2 regions of the Nocardioides sp. AN3 genome follow, and region 2 is predicted to be linked to the other one. Evidence: riboswitches for the same ligand, from Rfam matches in the RefSeq annotation. Region 2 holds a riboswitch; the other holds the start of a gene.
What was found. Region 2 has a riboswitch for cobalamin ahead of ACYQ1K_RS16140 (CbtB domain-containing protein). Riboswitches for the same ligand answer to the same signal wherever they lie in the genome.

Region 1: another riboswitch for cobalamin. It lies ahead of ACYQ1K_RS10475 (hypothetical protein); the one in region 2 lies ahead of ACYQ1K_RS16140 (CbtB domain-containing protein).

Annotation. Positions count from the first base shown of each region.
Region 1 covers NZ_BAAIGC010000007.1:80,319-92,253, reverse strand. The annotation lists gene ACYQ1K_RS10515 (glycoside hydrolase family 65 protein) at 1-1,955, shown strand, start outside; gene ACYQ1K_RS10510 (SRPBCC family protein) at 1,959-2,423, opposite strand; gene ACYQ1K_RS10505 (EamA family transporter) at 2,480-3,331, shown strand; gene ACYQ1K_RS10500 (hypothetical protein) at 3,424-3,663, shown strand; gene ACYQ1K_RS10495 (ECF transporter S component) at 3,636-4,451, opposite strand; gene ACYQ1K_RS10490 (ABC transporter ATP-binding protein) at 4,457-6,277, opposite strand; gene ACYQ1K_RS10485 (energy-coupling factor transporter transmembrane component T family protein) at 6,274-7,419, opposite strand; gene ACYQ1K_RS10480 (hypothetical protein) at 7,460-8,311, opposite strand; gene ACYQ1K_RS10475 (hypothetical protein) at 8,314-9,393, opposite strand; cobalamin riboswitch at 9,462-9,607, opposite strand; gene ACYQ1K_RS10470 (NYN domain-containing protein) at 9,632-10,405, opposite strand; gene gatB (Asp-tRNA(Asn)/Glu-tRNA(Gln) amidotransferase subunit GatB) at 10,407-11,900, opposite strand; gene gatA (Asp-tRNA(Asn)/Glu-tRNA(Gln) amidotransferase subunit GatA) at 11,897-11,935, opposite strand, start outside.
Region 2 covers NZ_BAAIGC010000014.1:26,526-38,460, forward strand. The annotation lists gene cobN (cobaltochelatase subunit CobN) at 1-1,928, shown strand, start outside; gene cobF (precorrin-6A synthase (deacetylating)) at 1,925-2,710, shown strand; gene ACYQ1K_RS16125 (cobyric acid synthase) at 2,668-4,185, shown strand; gene ACYQ1K_RS16130 (cobalt-precorrin-6A reductase) at 4,194-4,937, shown strand; gene ACYQ1K_RS16135 (CbtA family protein) at 4,955-5,734, opposite strand; gene ACYQ1K_RS16140 (CbtB domain-containing protein) at 5,755-5,982, opposite strand; adenosylcobalamin (AdoCbl) riboswitch at 5,985-6,134, opposite strand; gene ACYQ1K_RS16145 ((2Fe-2S) ferredoxin domain-containing protein) at 6,132-6,896, opposite strand; gene ACYQ1K_RS16150 (cobalamin biosynthesis protein) at 6,893-7,828, opposite strand; gene ACYQ1K_RS16155 (adenosylcobinamide-GDP ribazoletransferase) at 7,825-8,619, opposite strand; gene cobT (nicotinate-nucleotide--dimethylbenzimidazole phosphoribosyltransferase) at 8,622-9,662, opposite strand; gene cobBC (bifunctional hydrogenobyrinic acid a,c-diamide synthase/histidinol phosphate aminotransferase CobBC) at 9,675-11,935, opposite strand, start outside.

The sequences.
Region 1 (11,935 bases), on a different contig from region 2:
AGGCGGCCGCGTTCGACGAGCGCGTGCTCCTGCCGCGGATGAGCTATGCGACCGAGGACCGGATGATGCTCGGCTACCAGGCCAACCGCTCCGGGATGACGCTGGCGGTCGCGGCCGACCACCGGATCAGCACCACCGACGCCTACGAGACCGTCGTGGGGGCCGACGACGACCGCGCCAAGATGGTCTTCCGGGTCGATGCCACCGAGGGCGCTCCGCTGAGGATCGAGAAGCTCGTCACCTACCACACCTCCCGCGGCGTACCTGTCCGCGAGCTCTCCGACCGGTGCGACCGCACGCTCGACCGCGCCCACCGCATGGGCGTCACGCGCCTGCACGAGGAGCAGCGCGAGTGGTTCGACGCCTTCTGGGCGGCGTGCGACGTCGAGGTCGGCGCCACGGACGGCGGGACCATGGCCACCGGAGCCCTGCAGCAGGCGATCCGGTTCAACCTGTTCAGCCTGGCGCAGGCGTCCGCGCGCGCGGACGGCCTCGGCGTGCCGGCGAAGGGCGTCACCGGGTCGGGCTACGAGGGCCACTACTTCTGGGACACCGAGGTCTACGTCGTCCCGTTCCTGACCTTCACCCAGCCGGCGCTCGCCCGCAACGTCCTGCACTTCCGCTCGGTGATGCTGCCAGCCGCCCGCGAGCGCGCCAAGGAGCTGGCCGGGAGCGGCGCGATGTTCCCCTGGCGCACCATCAACGGCGAGGAGGCGTCCGCCTACTACGCGGCCGGCTCCGCGCAGGTCCACATCGACGCCGACATCGCCTACGCGCTGAGCAAGTACGTCCAGGCGGTCGACGACCACGGGTTCCTCATCCGCGAGGGCATCGACATTCTCGTCGAGACCGCCCGGATGTGGGCCGACCTCGGCTTCTGGCGGCACAACGGCGTCCCGTCGTTCCACATCCACGGCGTCACCGGGCCCGACGAGTACACGACGGTCGTCAACAACAACCTCTTCACCAACGTGATGGCCCGCTACAACCTCGAGCAGGCCGTGGCCGCGGTCGAGCTGATCCGGCGCGAGCACCCGCACGAGTTCGAGCAGATCCGGGCGAGGCTGCGGTTGGAGGACGGCGAGGTCGAGGAGTGGGCCCGCTGCGGCAAGGGCATGCACATCCCCTTCGACGAGGGGCTCGGCATCCACCCGCAGGACGACTTCTTCCTCGAGCGCGAGGTGTGGGACCTGCCCAACACCCCGCCGGAGCTGCGGCCGCTGATGCTGCACTACCACCCGCTGGTGATCTACCGCTTCCAGGTGCTCAAGCAGGCCGACGTGGTTCTCGCCCTCTTCCTCCAGGGCGACCGGTTCAGCCTCGAGGAGAAGCGGGCGGACTTCGAGTACTACGACCCCATCACCACCGGTGACTCCACCCTGTCGGCGGTGGTCCAGTCGATCGTCGCCGCCGAGGTCGGCTACCACGAGGCTGCGCTGCGCTACTTCCACGACGCGCTCTACGTCGACCTCATGAACCTCCACGGGAACACCGTCGACGGAATGCACGTCGCCTCCACCGGAGGCGTCTGGTCGGCGCTCGTCTTCGGGTTCGGCGGGATGCGCGACCACGGCACGCTGGCCGACGGCGGATGCCTGTCCTTCGACCCGAGGCTGCCGGAGAGCTGGTCGTCCCTGACCTTCCGGGTCCGCTGGCGCGGCGCGCGCCTCGTCGTGGGTCTGACCGAGGAGCGGATCGCGATCACGATCGAGGAGGGGCCCGGGCCCGTCACGCTGGCCGTCCGTGGGACGACGTACGTCGTCGGGACCGACGCCCCCCTGGTCGTCGAGCTCGCCCACCACGGGCCGCGGGCTCCCGGCCACATGGACGACGCGCCGGTGCTCGGCGGCACCCGCCCCGACGGGTCCACGATCACCGCCGCCGTGCCCGAGCCAAGCCTCGGGCCGACGACGGAGGAGATCCAGATCCCCGTCTACCAGCCCGATCAGCTCTAGCGGCTACTTCTCGGCCACGGCCTTGAGGCGGGCGAGTCCCTTCTCGAAGTCGCGGCCGACCATCTTGTCCAGCGGCATCAGCCGCATGACGAGGCCGCGCACGCCGCCGACGTGCTCGCCGGTCATGGTCCAGGTGACGTCCGTGCCGCGCTCCTGGGCCGGCGTGAACACCAGCGAAACCTTGTTGTCCGCCTGCCAGGGCGCGGTGAAGACCAGGCGTACGTCGACCCGGTCCGGGGCGACACCCGTGATCTCCATCGATCCCGAGCCGGCGCGGCGGTTGCCCTTCCAGAGGTAGCGCGCTCCGACGCCCGACTCCGGACCCTCATAGGTGCGCTGCAGGTCCGGGTCGAGGTCCTCCCACGGCGACCAGGCACGCCACTGGTGGAAGTCGTCGATGAGCTCGTGGAGGCGCTCCTGCGGGGCGTCGATCACGAGCGAGCGGGTGATGGCGAACGGCGATCCCATGGCCGCACTCTGTCACGACTGCGACCCGGAGGCGTGGACCTTCTAGGCTGCGAGCGATGTCCACGAGCCGCTTTCCCGTCCTGCTGGTCCTCATCGGCATCGCATCGGTCCAGTTCGGCGCCGGGCTCGCCAAGACACTGTTCGACGAGGTCTCCCCCACGACGATCGTCTGGCTCCGGCTCTTCACCAGCGCGGTCGTGCTCCTGGCGGTGGTCCGCCCGTCGCTGCGGGGGCGGACCAGCCACGACTGGGCGGTCGTCGTCGGATTCGGGCTCTCCTTGGCGACCATGAACTGGGCGATCTACCAGGCCTTCGCTCGGATCCCCCTCGGCATCGCCGTCACGATCGAGTTCGTCGGACCGTTGGCGCTGGCCGTCTTCGGGTCCCACCGCGCTCGCGACCTGGTCTGGATCGGGCTGGCTGCGCTCGGCGTGCTCCTCCTGGGCTTCCAGCGGACCGACCTGACCGTCGCCGGGGTCGGGTTCGCGCTGCTGGCGGGTGCCGCCTGGGCGGCGTACATCCTGCTCAGCGCGCAGACCGGTCGGCACTGGGAGGGCCTCGAGGGGCTCGCCGTCGCCAGCGGGGTGGCCCTGCTGATGCTGAGCCCGCTGGCGATCGGGCTGCACAGCGACGACCTGGGCTCCGGCCACATCTGGGTGATCGGCGCAGCGGTCGGTGTCCTCTCCTCGGTCATCCCGTATTCGTGCGAGCTCGTCGCGCTGCGCTCGTTGCCGCCGTCGGTCTTCGGGGTGCTCATGAGTCTGGAGCCCGCCGCGGCAGCGCTCGCCGGGTGGCTGGTGGTGGGTGAGACACTCAGCGCCGTGCAGTGGCTCGCGCTGCTCTGCGTCGTGGTCGCGAGCATCGGGATGACCCGTTCGGCACGTCAGCCCGTGCCGGTCCTGGACTGAGATTCACACAAAGGTCATCTTCCGGTGACGACAGATGTGCTCGAGGCGCCTAAGTTAGACACAGGTTCTTCCTCCCCACCTCGGAGCCGCTCATGACGTTGTCCCGGTTCTCCATGGTTCTGCTTCCGCGGACGCCGATGCCGCTCGCTGCGGCTGCGCGTCACTGGTCGACCTCGTCGCAGACGCGAGCTCGACGCAACGCCATGGTCGCCCTCACTTCGCTCGCCCAACGGCGCGCCGAGCGCGAGGACGCCGACGCCTACCTGGAGGCCGCGGTCCAGCGCCGCACCGACCTGCCCCTTCCTCAGCCTCGGTCCGCGGGGAGCTCGTGACCTGACGGGCTGGCTGTCTCGACACTCGCCGTCACGCTCGCCCGACGCGCGGCGCGGCGCAGCGGCGTGAGGACGGCGCCACCGAGCAGCAGGATCGCGACGGCCGTCGTGATCGCCCGCACGGTGTCATAGCTCGTGGTGGACGTGATGAGGGTGTACTTCACGAACACGACCAGGTTCTCCCCCAGGCTCGCCGCCGGGTCGAAGGCCAGCTGCTCGTGGTGGCCCGGGATCGCGACGCCCGCGAGCATGGGCCAGCCCTGCAGGTTGAGCAGCAGCCCGTAGAGGTAGGAGACGACGACGCCGTACGCCGCCAGCAGCGCCAGCTCCGCCCTGCCCCGCGCCGGCGGCAGCAGCCCCGCGCCCAGGCCGATCCAGGCGGAGCAGAGCATCTGGTAGGGCAGCCAGGGACCGACCCCCGCGGTGACCAGCGCGCTGACGAAGAGGCTGGTGCAGCCGAGCACGAAGCCGAACGCCGGACCGTAGACCCGTCCGGCCAGGATGATGAGGAAGAAGACCAGCTCGACACCGCCGGTCCCCGCCGAGACGCCCCGCAGGACCGCATCGATGGCGGTCAGCACCCCGAGGATCGCAAGGACCCGCGGGTCGAGGCCGCCCTCGGCGAGCTCGGCGAGCACCACCGCGACGACCACCGGCAGCAGCGCCAGGAAGACGAACGGCGGCTGGACCTGCGTGCTGCGCGGGTCGTGGAGCAGCAGCGGCCACACGAGGGTGATCAGCCCGACCACGCTCGCCACGCCGAGGATCAGCCCCGACCGGGCGGTCATCCGGATCACGAGGGTGACCTCCTCCCCGAGGCAGTGGAGGACGCAGCAGCGGAGGACGCGGCAGACGGCCCGGTGGAGGACGCACGAGCGGCTCCATCGGCGGCGCCATCCGCGGCCCCGTCCGCGGCGGACAGGGCAGCGACGACCTCGTCGACCCGCAGCCACGGCGGGCCGAGCACCTTCGTGACCTGAGGGGCGAACGACGGCGACTCAGCGACGACGCGGCGCACCGGCCCCGCTGAGACGACCTCACCCTCCGCCAGGACGACGACGTCGTCGGCGACCTGCGCGGTGAACTCCACGTCGTGGGTGGCGACCAGGACGGTCCTGCCGGCTGCGGCCTGGTCTCGCAGGAGGTGGGCGAGATGGCGCTTCGCGGCGTAGTCCAGTCCCCGCGTCGGCTCGTCCAGCAACAGCACCGGCGGATCGGCGGCCAGGACGAGGCTCAGTGCGAGGCCCAGCCGCTGCCCCTCGGAGAGGTCGCGCGGGTGGCGGTCGCCCGGGATGCCGGGCACGAGACGGTCGAGGATCGCCCTCGTCCGAGGTCCGCCAGCACGGCACTCGTCGTCGACGGACTCGAGGTAGAGCAGGTCGGCCGCCGTCTGCGGCAGCATCCCGACCATGGCGCGTCGATCAGCGTCGGCAATCCGGGCCGGGTCCGTCCCGCCGACCGTCACCATGCCGCCTGAGCGTCGCTGGCCCCCCTGGAGGGCCCAGAGCAACGTCGACTTGCCGGCTCCGTTGCGGCCCATCAGCGCGGTGACGGTGCCCGGAGCCAGGCTCAGCGACACACCGGCCAGCACCGCCCGCTCGCCGCGCTGGACGACGAGCTTCTCGACACGGGTCTCGATACGCTCGCTGGCGCTCTCTACTCGACCGGCGAGGATTGGACGCTCGCTGGCGCTCGCTACTCGACCTCCGGGATCGCTGGCGCTCGCTACTCGACCATCGGATGTTCCGCTGGTCGAGTAGCCGGAGCCGCCAGGCGAAGGCGTATCGAGACCCGACCGCTGCAGGCCCAACCCCCGAGCCCGGCGACGGGCCTCGCGGACGGTGAGCGGCAGCGGCGACCACCCGGCGGCGCGGCCGAGCTCGACGAGGGGAGGTACGACGGGCGAGTCGGCGAGCACCTCCGCCGGCTCCCCCACCTCGACGGACCCATCGCCGACCAGCAGCGCGATCCGGTCGGCGAACGGCACGACCCGCTCGAGCCGGTGCTCGGCCAGCAGCACGCTGACGCCGAGGTCGTGGACGAGCCGGGTGAGCGTGGCGAGCACGTCCTCGGCGGCGGTGGGGTCCAGCGCGCTGGTGGGCTCGTCGAGCACGAGGAGCCGGGGATGCATCGTGAGCACTGAGCCGATCGCGACCCTCTGCTGCTGTCCGCCGGACAGCGTGCGCAGGTCGCGGTCGCGCAGGTCGGCGATGCCGAGCAGGTCGAGGGTCTCCTCGACGCGGCGGCGCATGGTGGCCGGCGGCAGGCCGAGCTGCTCCATCCCGTAGGCCAGCTCCTCCTCGACGGTGTCGGTGACGAAGCCGGCGGCGGGGTCCTGGCCGACGTACCCGATGGAGGCCGCGCGCTCGCGCGGCGGCGTCCGAACGATGGAGGTGCCGTCGAGCAGGACGTCACCCGAGAGGGCACCGCCGCTGAAGCGCGGCACCAGCCCCGCCACGACGCCGAGCAGCGTCGACTTGCCCGATCCGGTCGGTCCGGAGATCACGAGGAGCTCGCCGTCGTCCACGGCCAGGTCCACGCCCGCCAGGACCGGCTGCGCCCGCTCGGGAAGGGTCACCGTGATGCCACGCAGCTCCAGCAGGGGCGGGTTCATGCGGCCACCTCGACCTCGCGAGCTGACGGGCGGGCCGGCGTACGGTCGACCGGGAGCCGGGGCGTCGGAGCCAACACAGCAGGCGCCAGGGCGACGAGCACGCCGACGAGCGCGGCGACGCTGACCTGCGGAGAGGCGCCGAGGTCGGGGTTGGTGATGGCGTACTGGTGCTGGGCGACCCACGAGCCCACGCCGCCGACGACGATGCCGGTCAGCGCGACTGCGGTCTCCGGCCAGCGCCACGGGTCGGGCCGGTAGGTCGTGCGCCCCACGCGCCGTCCCGCGGACGCCATGCCGGCGACGCAGACCCCCACGCCCACGGCCAGCACCACGGCGCCCCGGCTGACCGGCCCCCACGAGCCGCCGAGGAAGGTCTGGTCGAGGAGGGCGTACGCGCCGATGCACACCCCGATGAGGCCGATGATCATGAGGGAGCCCGTGAGACGGCGCTGTGCCGCGGTGGCGTCACCCGCGCGGCCGTAGCCGCGCGTGTCCATGCCCGCAGCGAGGGTGAGCGAGCGCTCCAGGGCGTCCTCGAGCACGGGGACGACGAAGCGGCGCAGACGGCGCACGCCGCGCGACCGCTCACCGACCTCGGCGCGCAGGCGCTGAGCACGGCGGACCCGCTGGACACTCTCGGCCAGCTGCGGCAGGACGCTGACGGCGACGACGACGGCGGTGCCCACCTCGTAGAGCGCGGCCGGCATGCTGCGCAGGAGCCGCTTGGGGTTGGCGAGGGAGTTGGCCGCGCCGACGCAGATGACGATCGTCGCGAGCCGGAGCCCGTCGTAGAGGCCAGCGAGGACCGACTCCCGCGTCACCGGCCCCAGGAGCGTGATGCCGAGGACCCAACCCGGCAGCGGGATCTGCGGGAGGTGCACGATCACGGTGCCGCCGACCGCCCCACCCAGCAGGATCCGGAAGACCACGCGGATGGCGACGATGACCGCCCCGGCGATGAGGTAGATCCGGAACGAGCCGGCCCACGGCTGGTCGGAGCGCCTGGCGCTGACCACCACCGCTGCGGCGCCGATCAGCATCAGCAGCAGCCAGGGGTTGGTGGTCTGGGAGGCGTACGCCGCCAGCCCGATCGCCCACAGCCACCAAGCGACCGGGTGCAGATCGCGGGCGATCCTCGTCATCGGGCGGTCATCACAGGGTCATCGCAGAGTCATCGCCGGCTCATCGCGCCCGTCTGGCCCAGGCGATCCCACCGGCCGCGGCCGCCAGCACCGCGATGAGCACGGGCGGGACCCAACCGGGCATGCCACCACTGCTCTCGCTCGACGCCGGCGTGATGGCCGCCTCCGTCGTCGGGCTCATCGATGCGCTCGGGGTCGGGTCGGCGCTCGTCGTCGCGACCGCGATGGCCGAGCTCGATGCGGGTGACGGCGACGACTTCGGCCCGGGCTTGCGCGATGGGCTGGCCGACGGCGCGGTCGTCGTCGCACTCGCGCTCGGGGTCGTGGGGCCCTTCGGTGCGACGCTGCTGGTCGCGCGGGTGGCTGGCGCCTTCGAGGGCCGTGGCGTGCGGGTGTTGCTCGGCTTCGGCTTCGGCGCGGTCGAGGCCGATCGCGTCGGGGTCGAGCATGAGCCGGTCTGACCGGGCTTGCGCGGCGTGCCGCTGCACTGCCAGGCGAGCGCGACGGAGTCGCCGGCGCCGACGGCCTGCGAGTAGACGCCCTGTGAGGCGTAGACCCAGCCCTTGCCGTTGTCGACGAAGAAGCCCCAATAGGACGTCGTCGTGAAGCAGCTGCCCTGCGACGGCTTGCCGTTGACCTTGCAGACGACCCCCGGCTGTCCGGTCAGCCGACCGAGGGAGACGCCGGCGCTGGTGAACGCCTTGTCGGCGGTCGATCCGGTGCCGCACCCGGCCGCCGTGCCGCCACCGAGCGCGCCGTAGTCGACGACGACGCTGACCTGCTCCGCCGAGCACGACGCTGCCTGAGCCGGTGCGGAGGGCAATGCCAGCGTGGCCGCCGCGGTGATCATCACCGCGGCGACCAGCTTGGCCATCGTGCTCAGCGGGGCCATCGTCAGCAGCCGCGGAGGAAGCGCAGCGCCGGGCCGGCCTGCGCCGTGGCGCGACGCCACTGGTCCTGGGACGTGGTGGTGATCCCGGCGGCTCGAGCGGCGGCGAGGGCGGTGGCGTCGTACGCGATCGCGCCGTGCTCGTGCGCGAGCTTGTCCGTGGCGTTCTTGCTCGTCACCTGCAGGCGCTTGACCCAGGAGGCCGCCTTGCGGGCCTGCTTGCAGGCGCCGACCTCACCGAGAGCCCAGCCGGCAAGCCCGGTGCTGTTCGCGTTGGGGGTGGCCGTCGTCGGGCCACCGATGAAGGACCCGTCGTGGCGCTGGTGACGCTTGAGCCAACGCGTGGCCTTCGCGATCGAGGCCCGGACCCCGGCCGAGGGGTGCTTGATGCTGTGCAGGCTCAGCAGGGCCAGCGAGGTGGTGTCGGGGTCGGGCGCACTGCCGACGACGTCTCCGGGGACGCACTTCTGCGACGAGGACGAGGCGGCCGAGAAGGTGAGCCGGAAGTAGCCCGCCGAGCACTGCTGGGCGAGCAGGAACCGCACGACGATGCGCGCTCGCGGCGAGCCGGCGTCGGAGAGTGCCCGTGCCGCGAGCGCCTGCCCGACGGTGTTGGCGTAGTCTGCCGAACCCGCGTCATGGATCCGCCCCTTGGCCGGGCCGGACGTGATGACCCGAGCGTTCAGACGCTTGATCAGGTTGACGCCCCCGAACGAACGAGGGTTGCCGCCCAGCGTCTTGGCCGTGACCGCCGCCTTGGCGACGGACCCCGCGAACACGTCGCTGCTGGCGCCGTAGTCGACGCCCGTCGTCCAGCTGTTCACGTGCGCGGCGAGCGTCCGCCGCGTCTTCGTGAGCGCCTTCTTGTGACCACCGATGGCCTTGAGCGCGACAGCCGTGTCGGCCGTGAGCCCGTAGTCGTCGAAGTCGTACTGGCTGTTGTGCACGACGCCGGTCGAGATCTGTCGAGCAAGCCAGGAGCCGGCCTGCGCGGAGGGCGTCGCCGCCATCGAAGGCGAGGAGAGAGCCGGGATCATGAGCAGTCCACCGGTGAGGGCGGCGGCTGATCGGAGGAGGAGTCGCATGGTTTCCTTCCCGCTGCACCAGCGGGAGGGCCTCGCGAGCACACCCGCTGTTGTCCGCGACAGCGTGGTTGTCAGGACGCGTCGCGGCGGGTGGTCCGACTCGCCCCTGGGCAGGGGCACACGGTTGCGGGTCAGTGCCGGACTCTCACCGGCTTCCCCCACGCGCGGGCGTGATGAATGTGGAGATGTAGCGGCCGAAGCCTAACCCCGCAGTCAGTCCCAGACCCAACCCGCCCTCTCAGCCCTTGGCCTCGCGGGGATCGCGGGGATCGCGGACGGACACGGCCGGCGTGCCCTCGTCGCGCAGCTCGAAGAGCTCCGTCGCGGCCAGCAGCTTCGTCAGCGTCGCGTAGCCGTAGTTGCGCCAGTCGAGCGAGGACTGGTTGCGGATCTTCTGGCCGACCTTCGACACCGCCGCCCACCCGTCCTCCTCGGCGGCTCCGCGGATGGCGCTGCGCAGCAGCCGGACGAGGCCGGAGTTGCCCTTGAGGTCGCCGCTGGGGACCCTGGCGCGCCCGTCGGAGGTCGGTTCGGCGTCGGCGCTCCGGTTCTCGTCGGCGTCCACCTCGGACTCGTCCTCACCGAGCCGGTCGACCACGGTGAACCGGGTGCAGGCGCTCTGGAACGGCGCCGGCGTGTTCGCGCGGCCGTAGCCGTAGACGGCGCGGCCCTTCTCTCGCAGGTAGTGGACGAGCGGGGTGAAGTCGGAGTCGCTCGACATGATCGCGAAGGCGTCCGGTGAGGCCGCGTGGAGCAGCTCGACCGCGTCGATGGCCAGCGCCATGTCGGAGGCGTTCTTGTGGGTGGTCAGGTCGAACTGCTGCATCGGACGGATCGCGGCCCCGTGCAGCTCCTCCACCCACCGCTTCAGGTTGGGCTTGGTCCAGTTGCCGTACGCACGGCGGATGTTGCACTCGCCGTACTCGGCGAGGTCGTTGAGGATCGAGTCGATCTTCGAGGCATCCGCGTTGTCCGCGTCGATGAGCAACGCGATCCTGAACGGCTCCGCCACGTCAGGAGAGCTTCTCGAGGATCAGCTCGCGCACCCGGCCGGCGTCGGCCTGGCCACGCATCTCCTTCATGACCGCACCGATGAGCGCACCTGCTGCGGCGACCTTGCCGTCCCGGATCTTGTCCGCGACATCGGGGTTGGCGGCGATGGCGTTGTCGACCGCGGCCGACAGGGCGCCGTCGTCGGAGACCACGGCGAGCCCGCGGGCGGCGACGATTTCGGCGGGCGAGCCCTCGCCGGCGTACAGGCCCTCGAAGACCTGGCGCGCCAGCTTGTCGTTGACCGTGCCGGCCTCGACGAGCTTCTGCACCTCGGCGACCTGCGCCGGCGTCACCCCGACGTCGGTCAGCTCGACGCCCACGTCGTTGGCACGGCGGGCGAGCTCGGAGAGCCACCACTTGCGGGCGGCCTGTGGCGCCGCTCCGGCGGCGACGGTCTCCTCGATGAGCGCGAGCGCTCCGGCCGCGGCCGCGTCGCGCATCTCCAGGTCGGAGAAGCCCCACTCGGTCTGCAGCCGGGCCCGGCGCTCGGCCGGCGGCTCGGGCAGCGTGCCGCGCAGCTCCTCGACCCACTCGCGCGACGGTGCGATCGGCACCAGGTCGGGCTCGGGGAAGTAGCGGTAGTCCTCCGCATCCGACTTCTCGCGGCCGGGCGACGTCGTGCCGGTGTCCTCGTGGAAGTGGCGGGTCTCTTGCAGCACCTTCCGGCCATCGAGGAGTACGCCGGCGTGGCGGCTCATCTCGAAGCGGACCGCCCGCTCGACCGAGCGCAGCGAGTTGACGTTCTTCGTCTCGGTGCGGGTGCCGAGCACCTCGGAGCCCTTCGGCGCCAGCGACAGGTTCACGTCGCAGCGCATCGAGCCCTGCTCCATCCGGGCGTCCGAGACCCCGAGCGCGAGGATCAGCTCGCGCAGCGCGGCGACGTAGGCACGAGCGACCAGAGGCGCCTTGGCGCCGGTGCCGGTGATCGGCTTGGTGACGATCTCGATGAGGGGGATGCCGGCTCGGTTGTAGTCGACGAGCGAGTGGTCGGCGCCGTGGATGCGGCCGGTCGCTCCACCGATGTGGGTGGTCTTGCCGGTGTCCTCCTCCATGTGCGCCCGCTCGATGCCGATGCGGAACGTCTCCCCCTCGACCTCCACGTCCATGTAGCCGTCGAACGCGATCGGCTCGTCGTACTGCGAGGTCTGGAAGTTCTTCGGCATGTCCGGGTAGAAGTAGTTCTTCCGGGCGAAGCGACACCACTCGGCGATCGAGCAGTTGAGCGCGAGGCCGATGCGGATGGCGGACTCGACGGCCTTGCGGTTGACCACCGGCATCGCACCGGGCAGCCCGAGGCACGTGGGGCAGACCTGGCTGTTCGGCTCGGCGCCGAACTCCGTCGGGCAGCCGCAGAACATCTTCGTCGCCGTGTTGAGCTCGACGTGGACCTCGAGGCCCAGCGCCGGGTCGAAGTCCTCGAGGACCTCGTCGAACCCAATGAGCGTGTCGGTCACTGCTTCTCCTCGTTGGTCGAGTAGCCCGAGCCGCT
Region 2 (11,935 bases):
TCGACCACCTGGTGCCGCCGATGGCGCGGGCCGAGGCGTACGGCGACATCGCGCGGCTCGAGCAGCTCCTCGACGAGCACGCCAACATCGCCTCGATGGACCCGGCGAAGCTGCCGGCCGTCCGCGGCGAGATCTGGCAGCTCATGCACGCCGCCGAGATGCACCGCGACCTGGGGCTCGACGAGCGTCCCGACGACGAGGAGTTCGACGACTTCCTGCTCCACGTCGACGGGTGGCTGTGCGAGATCAAGGACGCCCAGATCCGTGACGGCCTGCACGTGCTCGGCGCCGCGCCGACGGGCGAGGCGCGGGTCAACCTGGTCCTCTCGATCCTGCGCGCCGCGCAGGTGTGGGGCGGCGTCGGGAACGCCGTGCCCGGGTTGCGCGCGGCGTTGGGTCTCGATACGGCCTCGCCTGGCGGCTCGGCCTCCTCGACCAGCGAGGAAGCCGCTGGTCGAGTAGCGAGCGCCAGCGAGCGTATCGAGACCGACCTCGTTGAGGCCCGGGCGCGTGAGCTGGTCGAGGCGATGGAGAAGGCGGACTGGGACCCGGCGGCCGTCGCGGCGCTCCACGACGATCCCCAGGTGCGGCGGGTGCTGGCATTCGCCGCGGAGCAGGTCGTGCCCCGGCTGGCCCGGACGACCGATGAGCTGGATGCCGTCCTGCACGCCCTGTCCGGTGGCTTCGTCGCGGCCGGTCCCTCGGGCTCGCCGCTGCGGGGACTGGTCAACGTGCTGCCGACGGGCCGCAACTTCTACACCGTCGACCCACGCGCCGTGCCGTCGCGGCTCGCCTGGCAGACCGGGCAGGCGATGGCCGACTCGCTGCTGCGGCGCTATGTCGAAGAGACCGGCGACTATCCGTCGTCGGTCGGGCTCTCCGTGTGGGGCACCTCGGCGATGCGCACCTCCGGCGACGACGTGGCCGAGGTGCTGGCGCTGCTCGGCGTACGCCCGGAGTGGGACGAGGCCTCGCGCCGAGTCGCTCGGCTCGTCGTCGTGCCTCTCGAGGAGCTCGGGCGGCCTCGGATCGACGTCACCGTGCGGATCTCGGGGTTCTTCCGTGACGCGTTCCCGCACGTCGTCGCCATGCTCGACGACGCGGTCCGGATGGTGGCCGACCTCGACGAGCCCGACGAGCAGAACTTCGTGCGCGCCCACATGCGGGCCGACCTGTCCGAGCACGGCGACGAGCGGCGGGCGACGACCCGGATCTTCGGCAGCAGGCCGGGCTCGTACGGCGCCGGCATCCTCCAGGTGATCGAGTCCGGCTCGTGGCGCGACGACGCGGACCTGGCGGAGGTCTACACCGCGTGGGGGGGCTTCGCCTACGGGCGAGACCTCGACGGCGCGCCCGCGGCTGACGACATGCGCGCGAACTACCGGCGCATCAAGGTGGCGGCCAAGAACGTCGACTCGGCCGAGCACGACATCGCCGACTCCGACGACTACTTCCAATATCACGGCGGCATGGTCGCGACCGTCCGCGCGCTGACGGGCGCGGACCCGAAGGCGTACGTCGGCGACTCCACCACGCCCGACGCGGTCCGCACCCGCACGCTGTCGGAGGAGACCGCCCGCGTCTTTCGAGCCCGAGTCGTCAACCCGCGCTGGATCGCGGCGATGCAGCGACACGGCTACAAGGGTGCCTTCGAGCTGGCGGCGACGGTCGACTACCTCTTCGGCTTCGACGCGACGGCCGGAGTCGTGCACGACTGGATGTACGAGAAGCTCGCGACCGAGTATGTCCTCGACGAGACCAACCAGGCGTTCCTGCGGAAGTCGAACCCCTGGGCGCTGCGCGGGATCGTCGAGCGGCTGCACGAGGCGGCGGACCGCGGTCTGTGGGCCGAGCCGTCTCCGGAGGTGATGACCGCCATGCGGGAGGTCTACCTCGAGGTCGAGGGCGACCTGGAGGATCGCGAGTGAGCGGCGCTGCGACCGGCCCTGTGTCGGTCCGGATCCTCGGCATCGGGATGGGGCCGCAGCACGTCACGCCGGAGGTCGCGGAGGCGCTGCGGACGGCGGACTACGTGCTGGCGGCGGAGAAGAGCGCCGAGAGCTCCGCCCCGGACCCACTCCTGGAGGTACGCCGCACCATCGCTGCCGCGCACGGCGTGCCGGTCGTGGCTGTGCCCGACCCGCGCCGCGATCGCGCGGACGTGGAGAGCTCCGGCGCCTATCGGAAGGCGGTCGGCGACTGGCACGACGCGCGGGTGGAGGCCTACGAGGCGGTGCTCGCCGAGCGCGGCGGCACGGCCGCGATGCTCGTGTGGGGCGACCCGTCGCTCTACGACTCCTCGATCCGGATCGTCTCGACGATCGCGGCGCGCGGCGTCGTCCACGTGCACTGGGATGTCCTGCCGGGGATCAGCGCGCCGCAGCTGCTCGCTGCTCGGCACCGGCTCGTCCTCAACGACGTCGGCCTGCCGGTCCACGTGACCACCGGCCGGAGACTGGCCGAGGAGATCACGTCCGGTCTGGACGCTCATCTCGACAACGTGGTGGTGATGCTCAACCGGACCCTCGAGCTGGCCGGCTGTGAGGACTGGCAGATCTGGTGGGGCGCCAACCTCGGCGGGGTCGGCGAGGAGCTCGTCGCGGGCCGGGTCGGGGATGTCCTGCCGTCGATCAAGGCGGCCCGCGAGCGGGCGAAGACGGCCGCCGGATGGGTGATGGACCTCTACCTGCTGCGCAGGCCTGCGACGTGACCGGCCTGCTGGTCGCCGGCACCACGTCGGACGCCGGCAAGTCCGTCGTCACCACGGGGCTGTGCCGCGCCTTTGCGCGACGCGGCGTGAAGGTCGCGCCCTTCAAGGCGCAGAACATGTCGAACAACTCGATGGTGTGCGCTGGGCCCGACGGCACGCTGTCTGAGATCGGCCGTGCGCAGTGGGTGCAGGCACTCGCGGCGGGCGTGGTCCCAGAGCCCGCCATGAACCCCGTCCTCCTCAAGCCCGGCACGGACCGCCGCAGCCACGTCGTCCTGATGGGCCTGCCGGCCGGGGATGTCTCGTCGGCCGACTGGGAGACCGGTCGCCGCCATCTCGCGGCGGCCGCCCACGCGGCGTACGACGACCTCTCCTCGCGCTTCGACCTCATCGTCGCCGAGGGCGCCGGTAGTCCGGCCGAGATCAACCTGCGCGCTGGCGACTACGTGAACATGGGTCTCGCGCGGCACGCCTCCCTGCCCGTCGTGGTCGTGGGCGACATCGACCGCGGCGGGGTCTTCGCGGCGATGTTCGGGACAGTGGCCCTGTTGGAGGCGGCCGACCAGGCGCTGGTGTCGGGATTCGTCGTCAACAAGTTCCGGGGGGACCAAAAGCTCCTGTCCCCCGGGCTGTCGTCCCTCGAACGGCTCACCGGGCGCCGCGTCTTCGGTGTGCTCCCCTGGGACCCCAGCCTCTGGCTCGACTCCGAGGACGCCCTCGACCTGGACGGACGCCGATCTGTCGGGTCGGGCGCTCATCGCGTCGCGGTCGTGCGGCTCCCCCGGATCAGCAACTTCACCGACGTCGACGCCCTCGGCCTCGAGCCGGACCTCGACGTCGTGTTCGTATCCGACCCGCGCGACCTCGCCGACGCCGACCTCATCGTGCTGCCCGGGACGCGGTCGACCATCGCGGACCTCGCCTGGCTGCGCTCACGCGGACTCGACGTCGCCATCGTCGAGCACGCGCGCCATGGACGGCCGGTCCTCGGGATCTGCGGCGGCTTCCAGATGCTCGGCACGACCATCACTGACGCCGACGGGGTCGAGGGCGAGGTCGGAGCGAGGGTCTCGGGCTTGGGACTGCTCGACGTGCGCACGGACTTCGCCGCCGACAAGACGCTTCGGCTGCCGACCGGGTCTGCCCTCGGCGCGCCCGCCAGCGGCTACGAGATCCACCACGGACGGATCACCCGAGAGGCCGGCGAGGAGTTCCTCGGCGGCGCTCGGACGGGGTGCGTCTTCGGCACCATGTGGCATGGGAGCCTCGAGGGCGACGCCTTCCGTGGCGCGTTCCTGGCGGAGACCCTCGGCCGGCCGCCGTCGGGAGTCAGCTTCCCCGCTGCGCGCGAGTCCCGGCTCGACCGGCTCGGGGACCTCGTCGAGGAACACCTCGACGTCGTGGTGCTCCTCGCCCTGGCGCAGTCCGGCGCGCCTGCCGGGCTGCCCGCTCTCCCGCCGGGAGGCACCGTCTGATGGGCCGCATGAGAGTGCTCCTCCTGGGCGGCACCAGTGAGGCCCGGGCGCTCGCGGCGCGCCTGGTCGAGGAGGGCATCGCGGTGACGTCCTCCCTTGCTGGTCGCGTCGCCCGTCCGCGACTGCCGGTGGGCGACGTCCGGATCGGCGGGTTCGGCGGCGTCGCGGGTCTGCGCTCGGCGCTCGTCGACTTCGACGCGGTCGTCGATGCGACGCACCCCTTCGCGCGCGGGATCAGCGCCAACGCGGCCGCCGCGTGCACCGAGGTCCCGCTGTTGCGGCTCGAGCGGCCGGGGTGGGAGCCGGACCCGAGCTGGCCCGACCGGATCTGGCACAGCGTCGACGACCACGAGTCCGCCGCTGCCCTCGCGGGCGAGCTGGGCCGGCGCCCGTTCCTCACCGTCGGCCGCCAGGAGCTGGCCCGGTTCGTCCCGGCGCTGACGTCGCACGCGGTTCTCGCTCGGGTGGTCGACGCGCCCGATGTCGAGCTGCCGTCGTCGTGGGAGCTCCTCCACAGCCGCGGGCCCTACACTCTCGACGGCGAACGCGGCCTGATGAGCCAGCACGGCACTGACGTCCTGGTGACCAAGAACTCCGGCGGCGCCCACACCTGGCCGAAGATGCAGGCCGCAGCCGAGCGGGAGATCCCCGTGGTCGTCGTACGCCGTCCCCCGCCTCCGCCGGGTGTTGCCACGGTGCGTGAGGTCGACAGCGCCGTCGCGTGGGTGCGCCGCGTGTCGGCCCAGGCCTGACCCATCGCGCGAGGCGACTAGAGACTCGCGGCGAGCTCGCGGCGAGCGACGACCACCCGCTCCTGCGACTGAAGCCGCAACAGCAGGCCCGTGAGCGCGACGCCGATGACCGACCACATGGTGGCGAGCGTGATGAGGGAGGCGCGCCGGAAGTACCAGAGCGTGTCGGCCGGGAAGTCGCCGATCTCGTTCACCGTCGGGAAGATCTGCCCGGCGATGGCCATGAGGGCGACGTACGCCGCAACGCCGCCGACCACGGCGCCGTACGTCCCCACCGCCGGCGCGAGCCGGAACACGAGGACCGTGACCGCGATCGCCAGGACGACCGAGACCAGCAGAAACCCGAAGTACAGGCTCGTGCGCTGCCCGATCGTGTCGGCGTTGCCGACGGCGGGCGGCGTGGCGGGGTACTTCAGGAACGGCACGAAGGCGAACGACACGAAGCCGATCAGCGTGACGAGCGCCGTGGACTGGCCAAGCGTGAGTCGGCGCATCCGGCCCGCCACGGCGGCCGAGACCAGGGCGACGACGCCCCCGAGGGCCAGCCCGACGGTCAGGGTGCCGGTCAGCAGGCCCCACGTGCGCTGGTCGTGCCGGGAGACGACGACGCCGTCCTCGTGGTGATGGGCGGGCTCCGCCGTTGCGTCGTGGGTGTGGGCGGCGGCTGAGTGGGCCTCCTCGACACCGATCGCGGCGTCGACGGAGGGCTCGCCCACCTGGTGGGCGACGCAGAAGGTGACGAGGCCGGCCAGGAGTCCGGCGAGCAGGCCGCGGACGAGAAAGGCACGTGCGGTCATGGGGCAGTACGCCGCGGGGCTCAGTGGCAGGGGTAGCCCAGCAGGTGACGGCCGTCGTGGACCCACTCGTGGATCGCCGTGCCGGACGGGATCGAGATCGCGCCCTGATCGGCGCTGACGAAGAACAGGACCAGCGCCGCCAGAAGACCGAACAGCAGCGCCCACGGGGCGAGCTCGCGGAGCGGGACGGTCGGCAGGGCGGTGCCGGCGACGGGCATGGTGACAGGGGTGGCAGACGTGACGCTCACGTGATGCTCCTTCGGGAATGCAACGTTCCTCTACGGGCGGACAACACGACGGCGGAAGATCTGACTTCGAGCCCCTGACGGGACTCTCACAGTGGCGTGACCGTGCCAGACTCTCACTGGCTTCCTCACATCCGTGGTGCCCGTGCAGGCTAGCGGACTTCGGGCCTGGCTGCCATCGATGTCCGGCGTGGCAGGGTGTGACTTATCACCGGTTCTCCGTCAACCAGGTGGTGCGCGACGATCGCGGTGGCCGTGGCGGCGTCGACGTGGCCGTACCAGACATCGTCCGGCTGGACGCTGACCACCGGCGCCTGGTTGCACGGGAACTGACAGCCGGTGTGCACCAGCAGCACGTCGTCATCACCCAGTCCGTGCTCCATCATCGCCAGCACCATCGCCCGCAGGCCGTCCACGGCACCCTTCGCCGTGCACCGCGGGCCCCGGCAGACCATCACCTGATGCCGATGACCGGTCACCTCCTCCCAGGCCGGCGAGGTGAGGCTCGGCTCGCTGCCGGTGAGGGGCTTCGTCTCGGTCACGATCTCGGCCAGAGCACGGGCCAGCTCGTCCGCTGGCCCATGGTGCGGTCCGGCGTCCGCCGCGAAAGTCCGGTCGGCGAGCCGTGTGGCCACCTCGATCACAGGCCGCTCCCCGGCGCGCTCCCTCCACCAGTGCGCGGCGATCCGTCGCAGCCACGAGTGCGCGGGGCCGAGCGGCCCGAGGCCGACGCCGACCAGAGTGATCCGGCGTGCGCCGCCGTCGGCCAGCCGCGTCAGCTCAGCCGAGAGCGACGGGTCGGCCATCTGCAGGAACGCCACCGTCGCGCCGAGCTCGTCCGCTGCGGCGCGCAGCGAGTCGCGGGCATCGACGTCGGCGACCGACATGCCGACGAGGACCACCGCCTCGATGCTCACCGCCGCCCCCACGCCACGACAGCGGCCGCCCCCACGGCGCCGAGGCCCACCCGGCGGGCCAGGACGATCGCGCGAGCGACATCGTCACGCTCGGGCGGACGACCGTCGCCGAGCACGGCCCGGTGCTCGACCCGGCTGCCGTCGTACGTGTTCGTGCCACCCAGCCGGATCCCGAGCGAGCCGGCGAACGCCGCCTCCACGACGCCGGCGTTCGGGCTGGGATGGCGTCCCGCGTCTCGTCGCCACGCGCGCCACGCCTGTCCCGCGCGGGCCGGGCGCGCCGCCAGCGTGAGGAGGCCGGACAGCCGCGAGCCGGGGAGGTTGAGGACGTCGTCGAGGCGGGCGGCGGCCCAGCCGAAGCGCTCGTAGCGTGCGCTGCGGTGACCGATCATGGCGTCGAGCGTGTTGGCCGCGCGGTAGCCGAGGAGTCCCGGCACGCCACACAGTGCCCCCCAGATCAGGGGTGCGACGACGGCGTCGGAGGTGTTCTCGGCCACCGACTCCACGACGGCCCGCGAGATCTGCGACTCGTCGAGCTGGCTGGTGTCGCGTCCTACCAGATGCGTCAGCCGGCGTCGGGCGACGGGCAGGTCCTCGTCGGCGAGGTGCCGATGGACGGCGGCCGCCTCACGCTCCAAGGAGCGACCGCCGAGCACGGCCCAGGTGGCGACGGCGGTCACCAACGTCCGGGCGAGCGGCGGAGCAGCCGCGCGCTCCAGGCCCGCTCCGAGGGCGACGGCACCCACGACGAGGACCGCCGTGTGGGCGACGCCGTGACGCCGGGAGTCGGCGTAGGTTCGCGACTCGAGCGCACCGGCCAGCGTGCCGAACCCGGCGACCGGGTGGTAGCGACGCGGGTCGCCGAGCAGCCGGTCCGCGGCGTAGCCGAGCATCAGCCCCACGGCACGGGGCGTCATGAGAGGGGGCGTCATGAGAGCACCACGAGAACCGCGGCCAGCGCCGACTCCACCGCTGCTCCGAAGACGTCACCGGTCACGCCGCCGAAGCGGCGGAGGGCACGTCCGACCACCAGTCCGACGACGAGCAGTGCGACCCCCACGGCCAGAGCCCCACGCCACCACGCCAGCCCCGCCCAGCGCCCGGCGAGGGCGAGCAGCAGCGCGGCGACGATCCACACCGCGGCCGCCGCCCACGGAGCGACCGTCTGCGTGTAGATCCGGCCGAGGCCGTCCGCGCGCGCCGGCCGCACCCCGCGCAGGCAGCAGATCGAGAGGGCGGCCCGCGATGCGCAGACCGCGACAGCGGCCAGCGCCGCTGCCCGCACCGCGGCGGCCCAGCTCCCCTGGCCTGCATCCGACAGCAGCGCCGCCAGCCCGGCCACCTGCAGGCCGAGCACCAGCACGATCGCGACGGTCCCGGCAGGCCCGGACGTCCCGGTCTTCATCACCGCCAGGGAGCGCTTGCGGTCGTAGGAGGCGGCCAGCCCGTCGGCCACGTCGGAGAGCCCGTCGAGGTGGAAGGCCCGGTTGCCGAGGACGACCGCTCCTATGGCGAGGAGCGCCACGACGAGCGGGTCGAGACCCGCCGCGCGTCCGAGGACGACGACGACCAGCACCGCGAGCGCCAACGGAAGCGTCGCCAGCGGGGCCAGCAGCATGGCGAGACCGGCGTGACGGCGGTCGACCTCTCGTGGCGGCCGGACCGGCAGCGCGGTGAGCGTCCCGACCGCGAGCCGCCAGGAGTCGACCAGGACCGGGCCCAACCTCAGCCGCCCAGCTCGGAGAGCAGAGCGACGTCGCGCAGGAGGGCGCCGGCGCTGTGCAGGACGGGCACGGCGGCCACGGCGCCGGACCCCTCGCCGAGACGCAGACCGAGGTCGAGGAGCGGCTCGAGGCCCATCTTGGCCAGCGCCAGCGACTGGGCGGGCTCGGTGGAGCGGTGCCCCGCGGCGTACCAGGCGGCCGCGCCGGGCTCGATGCGGTCCGCGGTCAGCGCGCAGGCCACGCTCATGAGGCCGTCGAGAAGAACCGGCACGCCGTCCTGGGCCGCGGCGAGCAGGTAGCCCGTGGTCGCTGCGAGGTCGGCGCTGCCGAGGGCGGTGAGGGTCTCGATCGGGTCCGACGCACGTGCTCCCGCACGCGCCAGCGCCGCATCGACCACCGCGATCTTGCCTGCCAGCGCCTCGTCGCCGATCCCTGTGCCTCGACCGACGACCTCCGAGGCGGGCAGACCGAGCCCGGCGGCGACCATGGCCGAGGCGGGCGTCGTGTTGCCGATGCCCATGTCGCCGCTGATGAGCAGCTGGGCTCCGGCAGCGATCTCCTCGCGCGCCACGGCGGCTCCGGCATCGAGGGCGGCCCGGGTCTCCTCGGCGGTGAGGGCGTCCTCGAGGTGGATGGCGCCGCTGCCGCGCCGGATCTTGTGCGCCGTGAGGGCGGCGCGCGTCGCCTCGTCGAGGTCGGCGAAGTCCTCGTCGACGCCGAGGTCGAGGACACGTACGGCGACCCCGTGCGCCTTCGCCAGCGCGGTCACACCGGCCTTCCCGGCGAGGAACGTGCGCACCATCGCGCCGGTGATCGCGGAGGGGAAGGCCGAGACGCCGTGGGCGGCCACGCCGTGGTCGCCGGCGAAGATGACGAGGCGGACCTCGTCGAGCGGCGCGGGCGGGACCTGGCCCTGACAGGCGGCCAGCCAGACGCCGGCCTCGCCGAGGCGGCCGAGGGCGCCGGGAGGCGTGGCGAGGGCGGCGAGCCGCTTGGCGGCGTGGTCGCGGGCGATGTCGGAGGGGGCGGAGACGTAGGGCATGTCGGGTCCTTCTCAGAGAGGGGCGAGCCGGTCGAGGGCGGTCAGGAGGCGGGCGGTGGTCTCGGGTGGGCGCACGGCGATGCGGGCCCACGAGTCGTCGAGTCCGGGGAAGGTGTCGGCGCGGCGTACGGCGATCCCGACCCCGCGCAGCGCCCCTCGTGCGCCCAGACCGAGCCGGGCGAGCACGAACGACGCCGACGACGGAACGTGCTCGATGGCACGCTCGGCCAGACCGCGCTCGAGGAGGCCGCGCCAGTCGGCGATCGTGGCGGCTCGCCGGCGTGACTCGACCGCGGCCGCCTCGGTCGTGCACGCCACCGCGGCCGCGATCGCCGGGGTGGAGACCGACCACGGCGTCTGCAGAGCGGCGAGCGCGGCAATGACGACAGGGTCGCCGACGACGTGCCCCACCCTGATCCCCGGGATCGACCACTGCTTGGTCAGGCTCCGAATCACGAGGACGTCGTCGAGCCGCTCGCCCGCGAGCGACTCGATCTCGCCGGGGACGGCGTCCATGAAGGCCTCGTCCACCACGACCAGGCGGCCGGGCCGGAGGAGTCGGCGGATGGTCGTGGCCGGATGCAGCACCCCCGTGGGGTTGGTCGGGTTGCCGACGACGACGAGGTCCGCGTCCTCCGGGACGGCCGCCGGGTCGAGCGTGAAGCCGTCCTCGGCCCGGCACAGCACCGGGGTGACCGCGTGCCCCGCCGCCGCGAGGGCAGCATGCGGCTCCGTGAACTGAGGATGCACGACCACCGGGCGCCGCCACGGGCGCAGCCGTGCCAGGAGCGAGAACGCCTCCGCGGCGCCGGCGGTGACCAGGACCTCGTCGGTCTCCCGCTTGTGATGCTGGGCGAGCGCGACGCGGGCCGGCGCGACGTCCGGATAGGACGCGGAGTCGTCGATCGCGGTGTGCAGCGCGTGGTCGAGCCACGCCGGGCGGGGTCCCGCGTAGACGTTCACCGCGAAGTCCACCAGTCCCCCGCCGACCTCGACGTCGCCGTGGTGGCGCAGTGGATCGGCCGGCTGTCCGTCCTCGGGGACGTCATGCGAAGTGGCTGCTCTGACAGCCGCGTCGCATGACGTCCCGACGGCTCCCCGGCTCGCGTGGGGTGTGGCCGAGAGGGGTGTGGCCGCGTGGACCGCGTCGGCGAACCGCTGGGCGAGGTGCGGGTGGCCGGCCCAGTGCACATGGAGGTACGACGCGTGCCAGGTCGGTCCGGTGAAGCCCGTCGCCTCGCCGTCGATGGTCCACGCGGCGACCTCCCCGCTCTGCGGCAACGTCCGCGTCCGGTGGAACTCGTGTCCTGTGACCTGCTCCCCCACGCGTGTCAGCAGCGAGTCGGAGGCCGCCGTCACGGTCGGGTAGCGCAGCGTCAACCGGTCCGACATGGCGGCCTGCGCCGGGATGGAGCCTGCCATCGGGACGCCGTCGAGTGACTCGGCGAGATAGAGCAGCCCCGCGCACTCGGCCACGGTCGGGATGCCGGCCGCGACGGCGTGACGCAGGTCGTCGAGCAGGCGGCGGTTGGCGGCGAGCTCGGCGGCGTACACCTCCGGGAAGCCGCCGCCGAGGTAGATCCCAGCGGTCCCCGGGGGCAGCGCATCGTCGGACAACGGGTCGAACACCGCGACCTCGCATCCGGCCGCGCGGAGGAGCTCCTCGGTCTCGGCGTAGCGGAACGTGAACGCCCGCCCCCCTGCAACGGCGACGACCGGCCGGCCTCCTCCACCGGGGCGCACGACCGTGGTCGGATCCCACGGTGTCGCGTCGAGGTCCGGCGCGCTGCGGGCCACGGCGAGCACCGCGTCGAGGTCCAGGTGAGCGGCGACCTGCTCGCCCAGGTGCTCGACCATCGAGGCCGAGCCGTCGCGCTCGGCCGCCGGCACCAGGCCGAGGTGCCGCGACGGTGTGGCGAGGCGGTCGTCGGGCGGGATGGCGCCGAGCACCGCGACGCCCGCACGCTCGACAGCGCTGCGGATCTCGTCGAGGTTGCGGCCGGGTCGCGCGCGGTTGAGGATGACGCCGGCGAGGCGTACGTCGGGGTCGAAGGCGGCCATCCCCGCGACGATGGCGCCGGCCGAGCGGGACAGGCGCGCGACGTCGAGGACGAGCACGACCGGGGAGCTCGTGAGGGTCGCGACGTGCGCCGTCGAGGCGAAGCCGTCGGATTCGAGGCGGCCGTCGTACAGCCCCATCACGCCCTCCACGACCGCGATGTCCGCGCCGGCCGCGCCGTGCAGGAGCAGCGGGACGACGAGCTCCTCGCCGA